4 regions of the Morganella sp. GD04133 genome follow, and region 1 is predicted to be linked to each of the others. Evidence: predicted binding sites of a transcription regulator. Region 1 holds the regulator's gene; each other region holds the start of a gene.

Evidence for each region. Region 1 encodes CRP, which controls carbon source genes, mostly activating them, when cyclic AMP is high. Its sites were predicted from a motif close to ATGTGANNNNNNTCACAT; they were not measured.
Region 2: udp (uridine phosphorylase) is a predicted target of CRP. The motif match lies at 2,004-2,021, and genes of this name have one in related genera.
Region 3: N7387_RS08850 (CidA/LrgA family protein) is a predicted target of CRP. The motif match lies at 2,092-2,109, and genes of this name have one in related genera.
Region 4: adhE (bifunctional acetaldehyde-CoA/alcohol dehydrogenase) is a predicted target of CRP. The motif match lies at 985-1,002, and genes of this name have one in related genera.

The regions. Positions count from the first base shown of each region.
Region 1 covers NZ_JAODZS010000024.1:18,621-22,511, forward strand. The annotation lists gene N7387_RS12970 (YheU family protein) at 1-4, shown strand, start outside; gene N7387_RS12975 (phosphoribulokinase) at 26-901, shown strand; gene N7387_RS12980 (OsmC family protein) at 965-1,372, opposite strand; gene crp (cAMP-activated global transcriptional regulator CRP) at 1,676-2,308, shown strand; gene N7387_RS12990 (aspartate aminotransferase family protein) at 2,377-3,597, opposite strand; gene N7387_RS12995 (aminodeoxychorismate synthase component II) at 3,710-3,891, opposite strand, start outside.
Region 2 covers NZ_JAODZS010000034.1:18,367-22,257, forward strand. The annotation lists gene N7387_RS16290 (DedA family protein) at 1-195, opposite strand, end outside; gene N7387_RS16295 (tyrosine-protein phosphatase) at 219-1,001, opposite strand; gene udp (uridine phosphorylase) at 1,134-1,889, opposite strand; gene N7387_RS16305 (RNA ligase RtcB family protein) at 2,332-3,468, shown strand; gene prfH (peptide chain release factor H) at 3,465-3,891, shown strand, end outside.
Region 3 covers NZ_JAODZS010000014.1:101,131-105,021, forward strand. The annotation lists gene cdd (cytidine deaminase) at 1-767, opposite strand, end outside; gene N7387_RS08845 (CidB/LrgB family autolysis modulator) at 899-1,594, opposite strand; gene N7387_RS08850 (CidA/LrgA family protein) at 1,588-2,040, opposite strand; gene metG (methionine--tRNA ligase) at 2,165-3,891, opposite strand, start outside.
Region 4 covers NZ_JAODZS010000012.1:72,159-76,049, reverse strand. The annotation lists gene N7387_RS07635 (YchE family NAAT transporter) at 25-672, opposite strand; gene adhE (bifunctional acetaldehyde-CoA/alcohol dehydrogenase) at 1,228-3,888, shown strand.

The DNA.
Region 1 (3,891 bases):
CTGATTCAGCCGGAGGAAACACCGCATGTCACGGACCCACCCGATTATCGCCGTTACCGGCTCCAGCGGAGCCGGTACCACGACCACCAGTCAGGCATTCCGTAAGATCTTCCAGCAACTGGATGCGGTTCCCGCCATTATTGAAGGCGACAGTTTCCACCGTTACACGCGGCCGGAAATGGATGCCGCCATTCGTAAGGCCCGCGAACAGGGGCGTCATATCAGCTATTTCGGGCCCGAAGCCAACGATTTTGGTCTGCTCGAAAGCACATTCCGCCAGTACAGCGGGAACGGCAGCGGCGAGCGCCGCAAATACCTGCATACCTATGATGAAGCCGTGCCCTATAACCAGCTGCCCGGCACCTTCACCCCGCGTGAGGCACTGCCTGCCGGGACAGACGTACTTTTCTATGAGGGATTGCACGGCGGCGTGGTCACGCCGGAACATAATATTGCCGGTCATGTGGATTTGCTGGTCGGTGTGGTACCGATAGTCAATCTGGAGTGGATACAAAAGCTGGTCCGTGACACGAACGATCGCGGTCATTCACGGGAAGCGGTCATGGATTCTGTCGTGCGTTCGATGGATGATTACATCCGCTATATCACCCCGCAGTTTTCCCGCACCCACATTAATTTCCAGCGGGTGCCGACGGTGGATACCTCCAACCCGTTCTCGGCCAAATCCATTCCGTCACAGGATGAGAGCTTTACCGTGATCCGCTTCCGCGGCCTGAAAAAAATCGATTTCCCCTATTTGTTATCCATGCTTCAGGGCTCCTTTATTTCCGCCTCAAATACCATTGTCGTGCCCGGCGGAAAATTAGGGCTGGCGATGGAATTAATAATGGCGCCGCTGGCAGAGCAATTATTGCAGGGAAAACAAATAAACAAGCGATAAAAAAACCGGGTAATAATGTATTACCCGGTTAGTGTTCAAAAATAAAAATAATATTTCAAAAAATCATTCAATATTTTTTACGTCGAAGCTATGTGTAATTTTAACACTTTCGCCTAACATTAATGAAACAGAGCAATATTTCTCAGCGGATAATTGCACAGCACGTCCGACAACATTTTCAGTCAGGTCACGCCCGGTCACAATAAAATGCAGATTGATATGAGTGAATAAACGCGGCGCGGTTTCACGACGTTCAGCGGTGAGTTTTACATCACAATCAATGACTTGATTACGGCCTTTTTGCAAAATAGAGACAACATCAATGGCGCTGCAGCCGCCGGTTGCCATCAGTACCATCTCCATCGGGTTCGGGGCTTTTTCACCGGCATTACCGTCCATTGTAATCTGGTGTCCTGACGCGGATTCCCCTAAGAAAGTCATGTTCTCAACCCACTTTACACGCGCTTCCATTTTTATACCCTCATCATCAATATAATTCACGACAGACTACCCTTTCATTCACGGGCTGGCAATCTCTCTCATAGTTTATTATGCTGAAGCGAGACAGTGGAAGACAGGACGGTTTTCCTGTGCTAAAAACACGGCAAGGATTTATCTATGGCTAAGATCAATATCTTTCCGTGAGGATTATTATACTATTTTAATAAACTAACTTGCCGGAAATTCAGCAAGTTAATATGATAAGCTAAGACTTTATATAATTGCAGAGCGTAAACAACGGTTTGCAATAACTAACAACAGAGGATAACGCGAATGGTTCTCGGCAAGCCACAAACAGACCCCACGCTTGAATGGTTTTTGTCTCACTGCCATATCCACAAATATCCATCCAAAAGCACGCTTATTCATCAGGGCGAAAAGGCAGAAACACTCTACTACATTGTAAAAGGTTCTGTTGCGGTGCTGATCAAAGATGAAGAAGGCAAAGAGATGATTTTATCCTATCTCAACCAGGGTGATTTCATCGGTGAACTCGGATTATTTGAGGAAGGACAGGAACGTACAGCGTGGGTACGGGCAAAAAGCGCCTGCGAAGTTGCAGAAATCTCGTACAAAAAGTTCCGCCAGCTTATCCAGGTTAACCCGGATATCCTTATGCGCCTTTCCGCGCAGATGGCAAGCCGCCTGCAAACCACATCAGAAAAGGTCGGAAACCTTGCATTCCTTGATGTGACAGGCCGCATCGCCCAGACATTACTCAACCTGGCAAAACAACCGGATGCCATGACACATCCGGACGGTATGCAAATCAAAATTACCCGTCAGGAAATCGGCCAGATTGTGGGATGTTCCCGCGAAACGGTCGGCCGTATTCTGAAGATGCTGGAAGATCAGAACCTGATCTCCGCACACGGTAAAACCATCGTGGTATACGGCACCCGTTAATCCGGACGGCCTTTATCACCAAAACAGGCGCAATTGCGCCTGTTTTTTTATTTCTGAATTCCGCCGTTTTACTGCATTTCCCGGAAATCATTCAGGGTTTTTGCCAGCCGTTTCATCCCTTCATCCACATCCGCTTTTTCAATAATCAGCGATGGCGTGAAACGCAGCACATTGGTTCCGGCGTTAAGCAGCATCAGACCGTTTTTAGCCGCCAGTCCCAGCAGTGTTTTTGATTGATCACGGTAGATACCCGCCAGTTCGGCACCAATCAGCAGCCCTTTCCCGCGGATCTCCGCAAACGCGCCAAATGTGCTGTTCAGGGATTGCAGTGCATCCGCAAACCACTGATGGCGCTCATTCACACCCGCCAGCAGTGCCGGGTCGTTGATCAGATCAAAGGCCGCATTGCCGACCGCACAGGCCAGCGGGTTACCGCCGTAGGTTGTGCCGTGTGTACCGGGCACCATCACCTGCGCAATGTCCTGTTTTGTCAGCATGGCACTGATCGGAAAACCGCCGCCCAGCGCTTTCGCCGTAGTCAGGATGTCCGGCTCAATGCCATAATCCATATAGGCAAACAGTTTTCCGCTGCGCCCCATCCCGCTTTGCACTTCATCAAAGACCAGCAATGCCTGATGTTTATCACACAGGTCACGTACTCCCTGCATAAAAGCAGGAGTGGCAGGCGTGATCCCCCCCTCACCCTGAATGGGTTCCAGCACCACGGCACAGGTGTGATCGTCCATCACCGCTTTGACAGCATCGAGGTCGTTAAAAGGCACATGAATAATATCCGCCGGTTTCGGCCCGAAGCCATCGGCATATTTCGGCTGACCGCCGACAGAAACGGTAAAGAGTGTCCGGCCGTGAAAACCGTGATGAAAAGCGATAATTTTGGTTTTATAAGGATGATGACGGGTCAGTGCATAATGGCGCGCCAGTTTGAATGCGGCTTCATTCGCCTCCGCGCCGGAGTTGGCAAAGAAAACCCGTTCCGCGAACGTGTGGTTTATCAGCTTCTGCGCCAGTGTCAGCGCCGGTTCATTGGTAAAAATATTGCTGACATGCCAGAGCGACTCGCTCTGGGTTTTCAGTGCCGCGACCAGTGCCGGATGACAATGACCCAGCGCCAGCACGGCAATCCCCCCGGCGAAATCAACATATTCGGTGCCATTCTGATCCCACACCCGGCTTCCCTGTCCTCTGACAGGAATAAAATCAGCCGGTGCATAAATTGGCAGCATTACTTCATCATAAGTGCCGCGCGTAACCGCATTCTGTTTTGTCATCGTTCCTTACCTGATCTATCCACAAGTGAAAATATAATCACCAAATATGAATAAAAAATCAAATCAAAACGAATGAAAAAACAGAACCGGGGATAAAATAAGCGATAACTGATTAGTATTTCAGGAAATTATTCAGGAGTTCATGCCCCTGCTCACTGAGAATACTTTCCGGATGGAACTGCACACCTTCAATCGGCAGCGTTTTATGGCGGATCCCCATGATTTCATCCACATTACCGTCATGCAGGCTCCATGCGGTAACCTCAAACGAAGCCGGTAATGTTTCCGGGGCAA
Region 2 (3,891 bases), on a different contig from region 1:
AAAGACCGGCATAAAATTCAGCCCGCCTTCCCCGATCAGCGCCCCGACCCCGAGCAGAATCACCGTTGCCGGGAACAACAGGGAAAGAAATGCGAGAGATTCACCGAATGCCAGCACGAAGACGATCGGCAATGCCCAGAATTCATGTTCACGGACAAATGCGGTGACGGTGGTAATAATATCTGCCGGTGCCAGAAAATCCCCCTTACTGTCTGATCTTATTCAAGGAAATGGTTGCGGATTTTATCGCGGACTGCCGTTGTCAGCCCGATATCTTTCGCCAGCCAGGTATCAATACTGCCATAATGCGAATGAATGCTTTTCAGCGCGGTATTCAGGAAGTCAGGCTGTACGGAGTACACATAGGCGAATTTCTCCACCACCGCTTCCGGCATATTTTTCGCGTGCTCTGCCAGCAGTTCATGGCGGTACGGCGCCAGCGTGTCATTGGTCAGCAGGTAATCTTCCATCACCATATCGGTATCCGCGCCGAGTGCAAACAGCACCAGTGCCGACCCCACACCAGTCCGGTCTTTGCCGACCGCACAATGCTGCACAATACCGCCTTTTTCCGGATTGCGCAGCATATCACCGAGTGCATGATACGCCGGGTTGCCCAGCGGCAGCAGTTCATAGAGGCGCAGCATAAAGGCTTTCGGATCAAACTCCGTCAGTGCTTCATTGCCGAGCTTCTCAAGGTTAGCATCCACTTCCTTTGACATCGGATTTGCCGGTGCGTTCGTGTACAGCGCACCCTGCCACAGACGATCCGGTTTATCAGCAATTTCACCGCTGTCGCGGTAATCCAGGATCTGAAACAGATTCTGCTCTGTCAGCCGGGTTAAGTCGTTGTCGCTCAGGCGATCCAGCGCCCCGGCACGGAACAGCAGGCCGGGTTTGATTTTACTGCCGTCCGGCAGCACTTTGTTTCCCAGGTCACGGAAATTGATCCCGCCGTCGAGCGGCAGTACGGAAGGATGCGGTAATGGCTGTCTGGTCATTGATACCTCTTTATCATTATTATCAGTATGTTCGGCACGATCACTGTATCAGATTTACAGAATGAATGATTAAAAAAAAACCGTACCACCGGAAAATCCGGCGATACGGCTGATTCATGAAACCGGTAACGATCAGATGAGATGACGGGCGGCTTCCACCACAATATCCAGGGTATTGGATTCGGTTTTCTTCATCTTCGCTTCATCAGGAATTTCCTGCTGGGTGCGGTTAACGATAACGCCCGCAACCATCCCGGCACGCAGCCCCTGGCTGGCGCACATGGTCAGCAGTGTGGCGGATTCCATTTCAAAGTTCATCACGCCCATTTCCTGCCACTCTTTCATTGATCCTTTGAACCGGCGGGTCACACGGCCGCTGAACGTATCATAACGCTCCTGGCCCGGATAGAAAGTATCAGAAGAAGCGGTCACACCAATATGAACGGTGGCTTTGGCTGCTTTCGCTGCATTTACCAGCGCGGTGGTGCATTCAAAGTCAGCCACGGCCGGGAATTCCATCGGCGCAAAGTGCAGGCTTGCACCATCCAGGCGCACCGCCGCCGTGGTCACAAGGACATCACCGACATTAATGTTTTCCTGAATCGCTCCGGTGGTACCGATACGCAGGAACGTGCGGATCCCCAGCTGTGCCAGTTCTTCCACCGCGATAGAGGTGGACGGGCCGCCGATGCCGGTTGAACAGACGATAACCGCTTTGCCGTCCAGTTCACCGCGCCATGAGGTGAATTCACGCAGAGACGCGAGATGAACAGGGTTATCCATCAGGCGGGCAATTTTTTCGACCCGGTTCGGATCGCCCGGTACGATAGCCAGCGTCGCACCCTGTAAATCTGCTTTAGTCAAACCTAAATGAAATACATCAGCCATCCTGAACTCCTTAGCGAAAAAATGATTATTGAGGACACTGTAGCGTGCCACTGCACAAAATTTAGTGATTATTATCACTTCATTGATACGTTTCTATGAATCAATTACATAAAAATGAGATTCAAATCACACAAACAGCAGTTTATGCTGAAAATGTCGCCGGACTGCTCTGTGAAAAAGCAAAACACGGGTTGCTTTTTTATCCGCCTCACTCTACTATCCGCACCACTCCGGCACGCGATGCGTGCTGACCTGTCACTTTCAGAACGTAAGGAGGTTCATATGACTACATTACTGTGCACACTTTGCGGGCTCTTGCAGAACTGATTATCACACCGGTATTACAGCGTTATTTCTCCGTATTACCCGTCCCTGTTTCCTGTCTGTTTCTTCCTGACTGCCCGCCATAAACCCGAATTTTCACTATTTTCCGGAATGGATTATGGGCAATTATATGCATTTTGTCGCGCCGGGCGTCTCTTATATCGCCTCGGATGCGACGTGGATCGAAAGTAACGCGATTCAGCAACTGATCACCACCGCACAATTACCGGGTATGACTGCGGTTGCCGGTATGCCGGATCTGCATCCCGGCAGAGGCTATCCGGTGGGTGCGGCATTTTTCTCTGAAGGCCGTTTTTATCCCGCATTGGTCGGTAACGACATCGGCTGCGGTATGGCGCTGTATCAGACTGAGCTGAAAATCAGCAAACTCAACGCGGACAAAGCCGAAAAGCAACTGCGCAGCATGCATGACCATGCGGATACAGACTGGCTGGCAGAGCATGTGAGCGATCACTTCGCTTCACATCCGTTTGCCGCCTCTCTGTCTTCTGTCGGCGGCGGGAATCATTTTGCTGAGTTTCAGCAAATTGACAAAGTTTGTGATGACGGGCTGTTTGCTGCGTCCGGGCTGGATAAACAGCGGATGATACTGCTGGTTCACAGCGGTTCACGCGGACTGGGGCAAATGATTCTGCGTCATCATGTTGAGCAGTTCAGCCACGACGGTCTGACAGACAACACGCCGGAAGCGGCGGAATACCTGACTGCACATCAGCAGGCGCTGGATTTTGCACAACACAACCGGGCGCTGATTGCACTGCGGATGATGCAGCAGCTGCGTACCAAAGGAGAGACGGTACTCGATATCAATCACAACCTGGTGGAAGCCTGTACGGTGAACGGTCGTGACGGCTGGCTGCACCGGAAAGGGGCCACCCCGGTGGATCATGATTATGTGGTGATCCCCGGCTCACGCGGTGATTACAGTTATCTGGTGAAACCACAGGCAACCGCTGACAGCCTTTACTCTCTCGCACACGGCGCAGGGCGTAAATGGATGCGCACCGAGTGCAAAGGACGCCTTTCTCACCGCTATACCCCGGCACAGTTATCCCGCACCGATCTCGGCAGCCGGGTGATCTGTGCCAATAAGCAGCTGATTTATGAGGAAGCACCGCAATCCTATAAATCCATTGAGACAGTGATTGAAAGCCTGTCAGGTGCCGGGCTGATTACCGTGGTGGCGCGGCTGAAACCGTTGCTGACCTACAAAACGAGCGGGGAGTGCTGCTGATGTTATTACAGTTTTCTGCCGCTCACGGCTCTGAGGAATGCTGTCTGGCGGTGAAGCACGCGCTGCGTCTCTTTTTGCAGGAGGCCGCACAGTCAGCGGTCACCGTGACCATTGCGGAGGAAATGCCGTCACAGCACGGCCTGCATTCCGCCCTGCTGTCACTGGACGGAGAGCATGCGGATACGCTGGCGGATCACTGGTGCGGGACATTGCAGTGGCAGTGTGCCAGCCCGTTCCGCCCGACACACCGGCGTAAAAACTGGTTTATCGGCATCCGCCGTTTTACTGCGCCGCAGACGGTATCAGACAGTGAGATTGTCTTTGAACGTCTTAAATCACAGGGGCCGGGCGGTCAGCATGTGAATAAGACTGAATCCGCTGTCCGTGCCACGCACATTGCCACCGGTATTACGGTTAAAGTGC
Region 3 (3,891 bases), on a different contig from region 1:
TGCAGGTCACCACCCGCCATATTCATAAAGATCAGTGCGGCCTGTAACGGCGGCAGTCCCGGGTTAAAGGCGGCATTTTCAATATAAGCACCGCTGTAGATGCGTCCGCGGCTGTCCTGAAGAGCGACACCGCTGTGGGAACGGGAATACGGCGCATGGCTGCGGTTGGCAGCTTCCAGTGCTTTTCCGACCACCGCATTGGTGGCGAGGAAATGATAACCGTGATGCACCTGGTCAAATAACCGGGTTTTAATCCCCAGATCCACCGGCCCGAAAGCATGCGGCAGCAGCGTTTTCAGCGGCATTGCAGCCAGTTCCGGTAACTGAATCAGCAGGTCTGTGCCGCTGTTCAGTTCATTCATAAACTGACGGCAGTGGCCGCACGGTGTGTAATTGACGGTGACTTTGCGTAAACCGTTCTCGCCGCGCAGCCAGGCGTGAGTAATTGCGCTTTGCTCCGCATGCACTGTTTGTTGTAACGGCACATGGCAGAATTCCATATTGGCGCCGAAATAGAGGTTACCACTCAGTCCGTGTGCAATCGCGCCGACATTAAACCGGGACACCGGGGTCACGGCACAGGCTGCGGCCAGCGGCAGCATGGTCAGCGCGAGTGCATCCTCATCAGTACCTGCGGCGTTGCAGAGTACGCTGACCTGTTTGGCGGATAAGTATCCGGGGAATGTATCAGCACAAACAATGTCCGTCAGCAGAGTCTGTAACGGGGAAGGAAGTGTGTTCAGGGCTGCATGAAAGCGGTTTTGCATAAAATGACCTCCATTATCAATGAGATCATTCTAGCGGGTAGTCAGACATAATGAACGTGATTTTTATCACGTTCATTATGAAACGAATGAAACAAATGTTGTATTTGCGAGATGAGACTCAAATTTTTAAGTCAACCGAATAGCGTCAGCAGCACCGGGAAGATAAACGGTGCCATCAGAGACGTAATAATCCCGCAGGTCATTAATGCCAGTGAGCTGTAAGCCCCTTCCACATAATCCTCTTCCGCGCAGCGGGCGGTGCCGAGGGCGTGTGAGGCTGTACCCATTGCCAGGCCGCGTGAGGCTTTGGTGGTGACCCGCAGGCGTCTGAACAGGGTATGACCGAAAATCGCGCCGAGGATCCCGACGAAAATCACACACACAGCGCTGATTGCCGCCACACCGCCGATGGAGTTGGACACCGCGATAGCAATCGGAGTGGTCACCGATTTAGGCAGGATAGAGGCCGCGATTTCAGGTGTTGCGCCCATCATAAAGGCAACAGCAGTGCCGGTAACCATCGCAATCACACTCCCGGCAAAGCAGATGGTGATAATGGATTTCCACTGTGCGCGGATCTGATGCAGCTGTTCATACAGCGGGAATGCCAGCGCCACCACGGCAGGTTGCAGCAGATCGTTGAGGATGCGGCTGCCCTCAAAATAGTGGTTGTATGAGGTTCCGGTGAATACCAGCAACGGAATGATAATCACGATGGATATCAGCAGCGGGTTTAATACCGGCAGCTTAAATTTGATATAGATAGCTCTGGCGAGAAAATAGACGCCGATGGTAAGCGGGAGCGACCACCAGATATGCGTTAACATTTGCGTTTCTCTTGTTGTTCAGTGTGTTCTGCGGCGGCAACGGCATCGGCTTCCTGTTGTTCTGGAACCGGAACATGGCGGCGGTGAATAAATTCAGAACTCAGGGCCACGGTACACATGGCGATAAAGGTACTGACGACACAGGCGACCAGGATTGGCAGCAGCTGGGCGCTGAGGGTATCGTAATAGTTCATCACACCGATACCGATCGGCAGAAATAACATGGTCATGTTTTTCATTAATAAGGTGCAGCCGGGCTGGACCCAGTGCGCCGGAATAATCTGCAGTGCGAGCAGCACAAAAAGCAGCAGCATGCCAACAATGCTGCCCGGGACGGAAAATGGCAGTAACACCGCGATAATATTGCCGGCAAACAGGCACAGATACAGGATCAGAAATGCCCGTAGATAGCGCCAGCCGGTTTCCGCTATCTGTTTTGGTTTCATGATAATGTTCCTTCTTGGATGAACTCATTCATCATACAATTAACTTTTTATTTGTGCCATAGATCACATAAAAAAACCTGCACCGGAGCGCAGGTTTTTTTCAGTTTATTGTACAGAGAAGAACTTACTTCACCTGCTGGCCAGGCTGTGCACCGGAATCCGGGCTGAGCAGGAAAATATCTTTTCCGCCGGGACCTGCGGCCATGACCATACCTTCAGAGATCCCGAACCGCATTTTGCGCGGTGCCAGGTTGGCAACCATCACTGTCAGACGGCCTTCCAGCGCTTTCGGGTCCGGATACGCCTGACGGATACCGGAGAAGACCTGACGGGTTTCGCCGCCGAGATCCAATACCAGTTTCAGCAGTTTGTCAGAGCCGTCAACGAAATCTGCAGACACTATCTGTGCGATACGCATATCCACTTTGGCAAAATCATCAAAGCTGATGGTATCCGCAATCGGGTCATCTGCCAGCGGGCCGCTGACCGGTTTGGCGGACATCGCTTTGATATCCTCTTTGGAAGCTTCAATCATCTCTTCCACTTTCGCCATTTCAATACGGCTGAACAGCGCTTTGAAATCTGCGATCTGATGATCCAGCAGCGGTTTGGCAATACCGTCCAGTGTCAGTTCCTGGTTCAGGAACGCTTCACTGCGGGCCGCCAGTTCCGGCATCACCGGTTTCAGGTAGGTCATCAGCGCGCGGAACAGGTTGATACCCACAGTGCAGATGGCGTGCAGCTCATCATCTTTACCTTCCTGTTTCGCCACCACCCACGGTGCTTTCTCATCAATATAACGGTTGGCAACATCGGCCAGCGCCATGATTTCGCGGATAGCTTTGCCGAATTCACGGCCGGTATACTCTTCGCTGATGGTCTTTTCAGCATCAACAAACTGCTGATATAACTCAGGTTCAGCTAGGGTTGCGCTCAGGCGGCCGTTAAAGCGTTTTTTGATAAACCCGGCGGTACGGGAGGCCAGGTTGACCACTTTGTTAACGATGTCACTGTTAACACGCTGAACGAAGTCTTCCAGGTTGAGGTCGATATCATCAATACGTGAAGAGAGTTTCGCCGCGTAGTAATAACGCAGGCTGTCCGCATTCAGGTGATTCAGATAGGTGCGGGCCTGGATAAAGGTGCCGCGTGATTTGGACATCTTCGCGCCGTTAACGGTCACATAGCCGTGGACAAACAGATTGGTCGGCTTGCGGTAACCGCTGCCTTCCAGCATGGCAGGCCAGAACAGGCTGTGGAAGTACACAATATCTTTACCGATAAAGTGGTACAGATCCGCGTCAGAATCTTTCTTCCAGAACTCGTTAAAATCGAGATTACCGCGTTTATCACACAGGTTTTTAAATGAGCCCATGTAGCCGATAGGCGCATCCAGCCAGACATAGAAGTATTTACCCGGTGCGCCCGGGATTTCAAACCCGAAATACGGCGCATCACGGCTGATATCCCACTGCTGCAGGCCGGAATCAAACCACTCCTGCATTTTGTTGGCAACCTGCTCCTGGAGCGCACCGCTGCGGGTCCATGCCTGTAACATGTCCGCAAAAGCAGGCAGATCAAAGAAATAGTGTTCACTTTCGCGTAGCACCGGTGTGGCACCGGAGACCACGGAGCGCGGGTTAATCAGCTCGGTCGGGCTGTAGGTCGCGCTGCATACTTCGCAGTTGTCGCCGTACTGGTCTTCTGCTTTACATTTCGGGCAGGTGCCTTTCACAAAGCGGTCCGGCAGGAACATGCCTTTTTCCGGATCGTACAACTGGGAAATGGTCCGGGTTTCAATATGGCCGTTCTTTTTCAGCGCCAGATAGATGTTTTCGGATAACACCCGGT
Region 4 (3,891 bases), on a different contig from region 1:
GTCTGATAATAATGAACTGCGTGATTATGACAATAATCCCGGAAAACTCATTTTCATGCCGGTAATAATCAGTTCGATCCCTAAAGACATCAGCATCAGACCCATAATACGGGTCACAACGTTGATACCGGTTTGTCCGAGATATTTCACCCACAGTCCCGCTGAGCGGAACAGCAGCCAGCAACAGAACGCAAACACGATGCTGGTCAGCGCCAGCCCGAGAAAATTCTGCCAGCCCTGCCAGCGGGCACTCCAGACCACACAGGAGCTGATCGCCCCCGGCCCCGCCATCAGCGGCAGCGCCAGCGGCACTACGCCGATATTGTCGCGGATCGCCGTTTCCGACTGCTCCTGTTTGTTCTGCTTATCTTCCCCCAGCTTACCGCTGATCATGGACATGGCAATGAGGACAATCAGTGTTCCCCCTGCTATCCGGAAAGATTCGATGGAAATACCGAACATAATGAGGATCTTATCGCCGACCAAAAGTGATGTACACAAAATCACGGCCACCGAAAAGTTCGCAATCATGTTGGTTTTATTGCGCACTGCGGCAGTCTGATAATTTGTCATGCTCATAAAGACCGGCAGAATACCGACCGGGTTGACTAAGGCAAATAAGCCGACAAAAAATTTTAAATAACCGGAAAAATCCAGCAATGTGTTGCCCACAAACGATCCTCAACCTGATGATAATACAGTGACAGCCCACTGATAATAACAGCAGACTATCGCAAAAGGGTTGTAATAATTATAAATGTGATTATTAACACAGACATCATACCGTTGAATGTGCAGGAAAAGGAATTGCTTTGCGCAGAATATTTTCCGCTTCCTGCTGATTCGATACAGTTATATCGCCTTATTTCTGTCTGAATTTCAGACAATCATCAGTTCTTCTGTGAAATTGAAGCCCGATATCATTCCCGTTACGGTGTGATGTTCCCGTCTTTACCCATGCTGAATGGTGTCAGCTTAATGTATTTGTGATTTAGATCACTTTAATATTTCCCCCGAATGTTAAGCTGTTTTCACTATAGTTGAATCGATTCAACTATAATGCACACAGAAAGACCTGACGGGCTTTTTAAGCAAATCAGTGGGCATATCTGCATTATGTTACCGGCAAAATCGATTTAGTTACCGGAAGATATCACCGCTATAATCAAATTGTATCAATCCGCTGATTTGCTTAAAAAGTTTAACAATTTATCAGGAGTGATCTGTATGGCCGTAACGAACGTTACCGAACTCAATGAATTAGTTGCCCGCGTGAAGAAAGCTCAGCGCGAGTTTGCCGGTTTCTCCCAGGAACAGGTAGATGCCATCTTCCGGGCCGCGGCACTCGCTGCTGCCGATGCCCGTATCCCGCTGGCAAAACTGGCGGTCGAAGAGTCCGGCATGGGTATTATTGAAGATAAAGTGATCAAAAACCATTTTGCTTCTGAATATATCTATAATGCCTACCGCGATGAAAAAACCTGCGGCATCTTATCGGAAGACCCGACTTTCGGCACCATCACTATCGCAGAGCCTATCGGTATTATCTGCGGTATCGTCCCGACCACCAACCCGACCTCCACTGCTATCTTTAAAGCACTGATCAGCCTGAAAACCCGTAACGGGATCATTTTCTCCCCGCATCCGCGTGCCAAAAAAGCCACTAACAGAGCCGCTGAGATTGTCCTCAACGCCGCTGTTGCCGCCGGTGCCCCGAAAGATATTATCGGCTGGATTGACGAACCGTCTGTTGAATTATCCAATGCCTTAATGCACCACCCGGATACTAACCTAATCCTCGCCACCGGCGGGCCGGGTATGGTAAAAGCCGCCTACAGTTCCGGTAAACCGGCTATCGGTGTCGGTGCGGGTAATACCCCTGTGGTGATTGACGAAACGGCTGATATCAAACGCGCGGTAGCCTCTATTCTGATGTCAAAAACCTTCGATAACGGCGTGATTTGTGCCTCTGAGCAATCCGTTATTGTTGTTGATGATGTCTATGAGCAGGTCAAAGAACGTTTTGAAACCCACGGCGGTTATATTCTGAAAGGCAAAGAACTGAAAGCCGTTCAGGACATCATTCTGCTCAACGGCGGACTGAATGCGAAAATTGTCGGTCAGTCTGCGGTGAAAATTGCTGAAATGGCCGGTATTGAGGTCCCTGCCTGGACCAAAATTCTTATCGGTGCAGTCTCCGTGGTGGATGAATCCGAGCCGTTTGCACACGAAAAACTCTCCCCGCTGTTAGCCATGTACCGCGGCAAAGATTTTGAAGATGCGGTGATCAAAGCGGAAAAACTGGTGGAAATGGGCGGGATCGGCCACACCTCCTGCTTATATACCGATCAGGACAATCAGCCGGCGCGTGTGAAATTCTTCGGTGAGAAGATGAAAACCGCACGTATCCTGATTAACACCCCGGCATCACAAGGCGGGATCGGCGACCTGTATAACTTCAAGCTGTCTCCGTCACTGACACTGGGTTGCGGCTCCTGGGGGGGTAACTCCATTTCCGAAAACGTCGGGCCGAAACACCTGATCAACACAAAAACCGTGGCAAAACGAGCTGAAAATATGTTGTGGCATAAACTTCCGAAATCTATCTATTTCCGCCGTGGTTCTCTGCCGGTTGCGCTGGAAGAGATCGCCGGTGACGGTGCAAAACGCGCCTTTATCGTGACTGACGGCTATCTGTTCAATAACGGCTATGTGGATGAAGTCACCCGTGTGCTGAAATCCTACGGTATGGAAGTGGAAATTTTCTTTGAAGTGGAAGCTGACCCGACACTGTCTGTGGTCCGCAAAGGTGCGGAACAGATGAACAGCTTCAAACCGGACGTGATTATTGCCCTCGGCGGCGGCTCCCCGATGGATGCAGCCAAAATTATGTGGGTGATGTATGAGCATCCGGAAACCCATTTTGAGGAACTGGCACTGCGCTTTATGGATATCCGTAAACGCATCTATAAGTTCCCGAAAATGGGCGTGAAAGCGAAAATGGTTGCTATCACCACCACATCCGGTACCGGCTCTGAAGTGACACCGTTCGCGGTCGTGACAGATGATACCACCGGGCAGAAATACCCGCTGGCGGACTATGCCCTGACCCCGGATATGGCGATTGTCGATGCCAACCTGGTGATGAACATGCCGAAATCCCTGACCGCATTCGGCGGGCTGGACGCGGTCACTCATGCACTGGAAGCTTATGTATCGGTACTGGCGAACGAATTCTCTGACGGTCAGGCATTGCAGGCGCTGAAACTGCTGAAAGAATTTTTACCGGCCAGCTATCACGAAGGTGCGAAGAACCCGGTGGCCCGTGAACGTGTACACAATGCCGCGACGATTGCCGGTATCGCGTTTGCCAACGCCTTCCTCGGGGTATGTCACTCCATGGCGCACAAACTGGGTTCTGAGTTCCATATTCCGCACGGCCTGGCTAACGCCCTGCTTATCTGTAACGTCATCCGTTATAACGCGACCGATAACCCGACCAAACAGACTGCGTTCAGTCAGTATGACCGTCCGCAGGCGCGCCGCCGTTACGCGGAGATTGCTGACCATCTGCAGCTGAGTGCTGCCGGTGACCGTACCGCGCAGAAGATTGAAAAACTGCTGGTCTGGCTGGATGAAATCAAAGCATCCCTCGGTATTCCGAAATCCATCCGTGAAGCCGGTGTGCCGGAAGCCGAATTCCTGGCAAAACTGGATAAACTGTCCGAAGATGCCTTTGATGACCAGTGTACCGGTGCAAACCCGCGTTATCCGCTGATTGCAGAATTGAAACAAATTATGCTGGATACCTATTACGGTCGTACCTATGATGAATCTGTTCCGGTTGCGGCACCAAAACCGGTTGCCAAACGAAATGCTAAGAAATAGTCA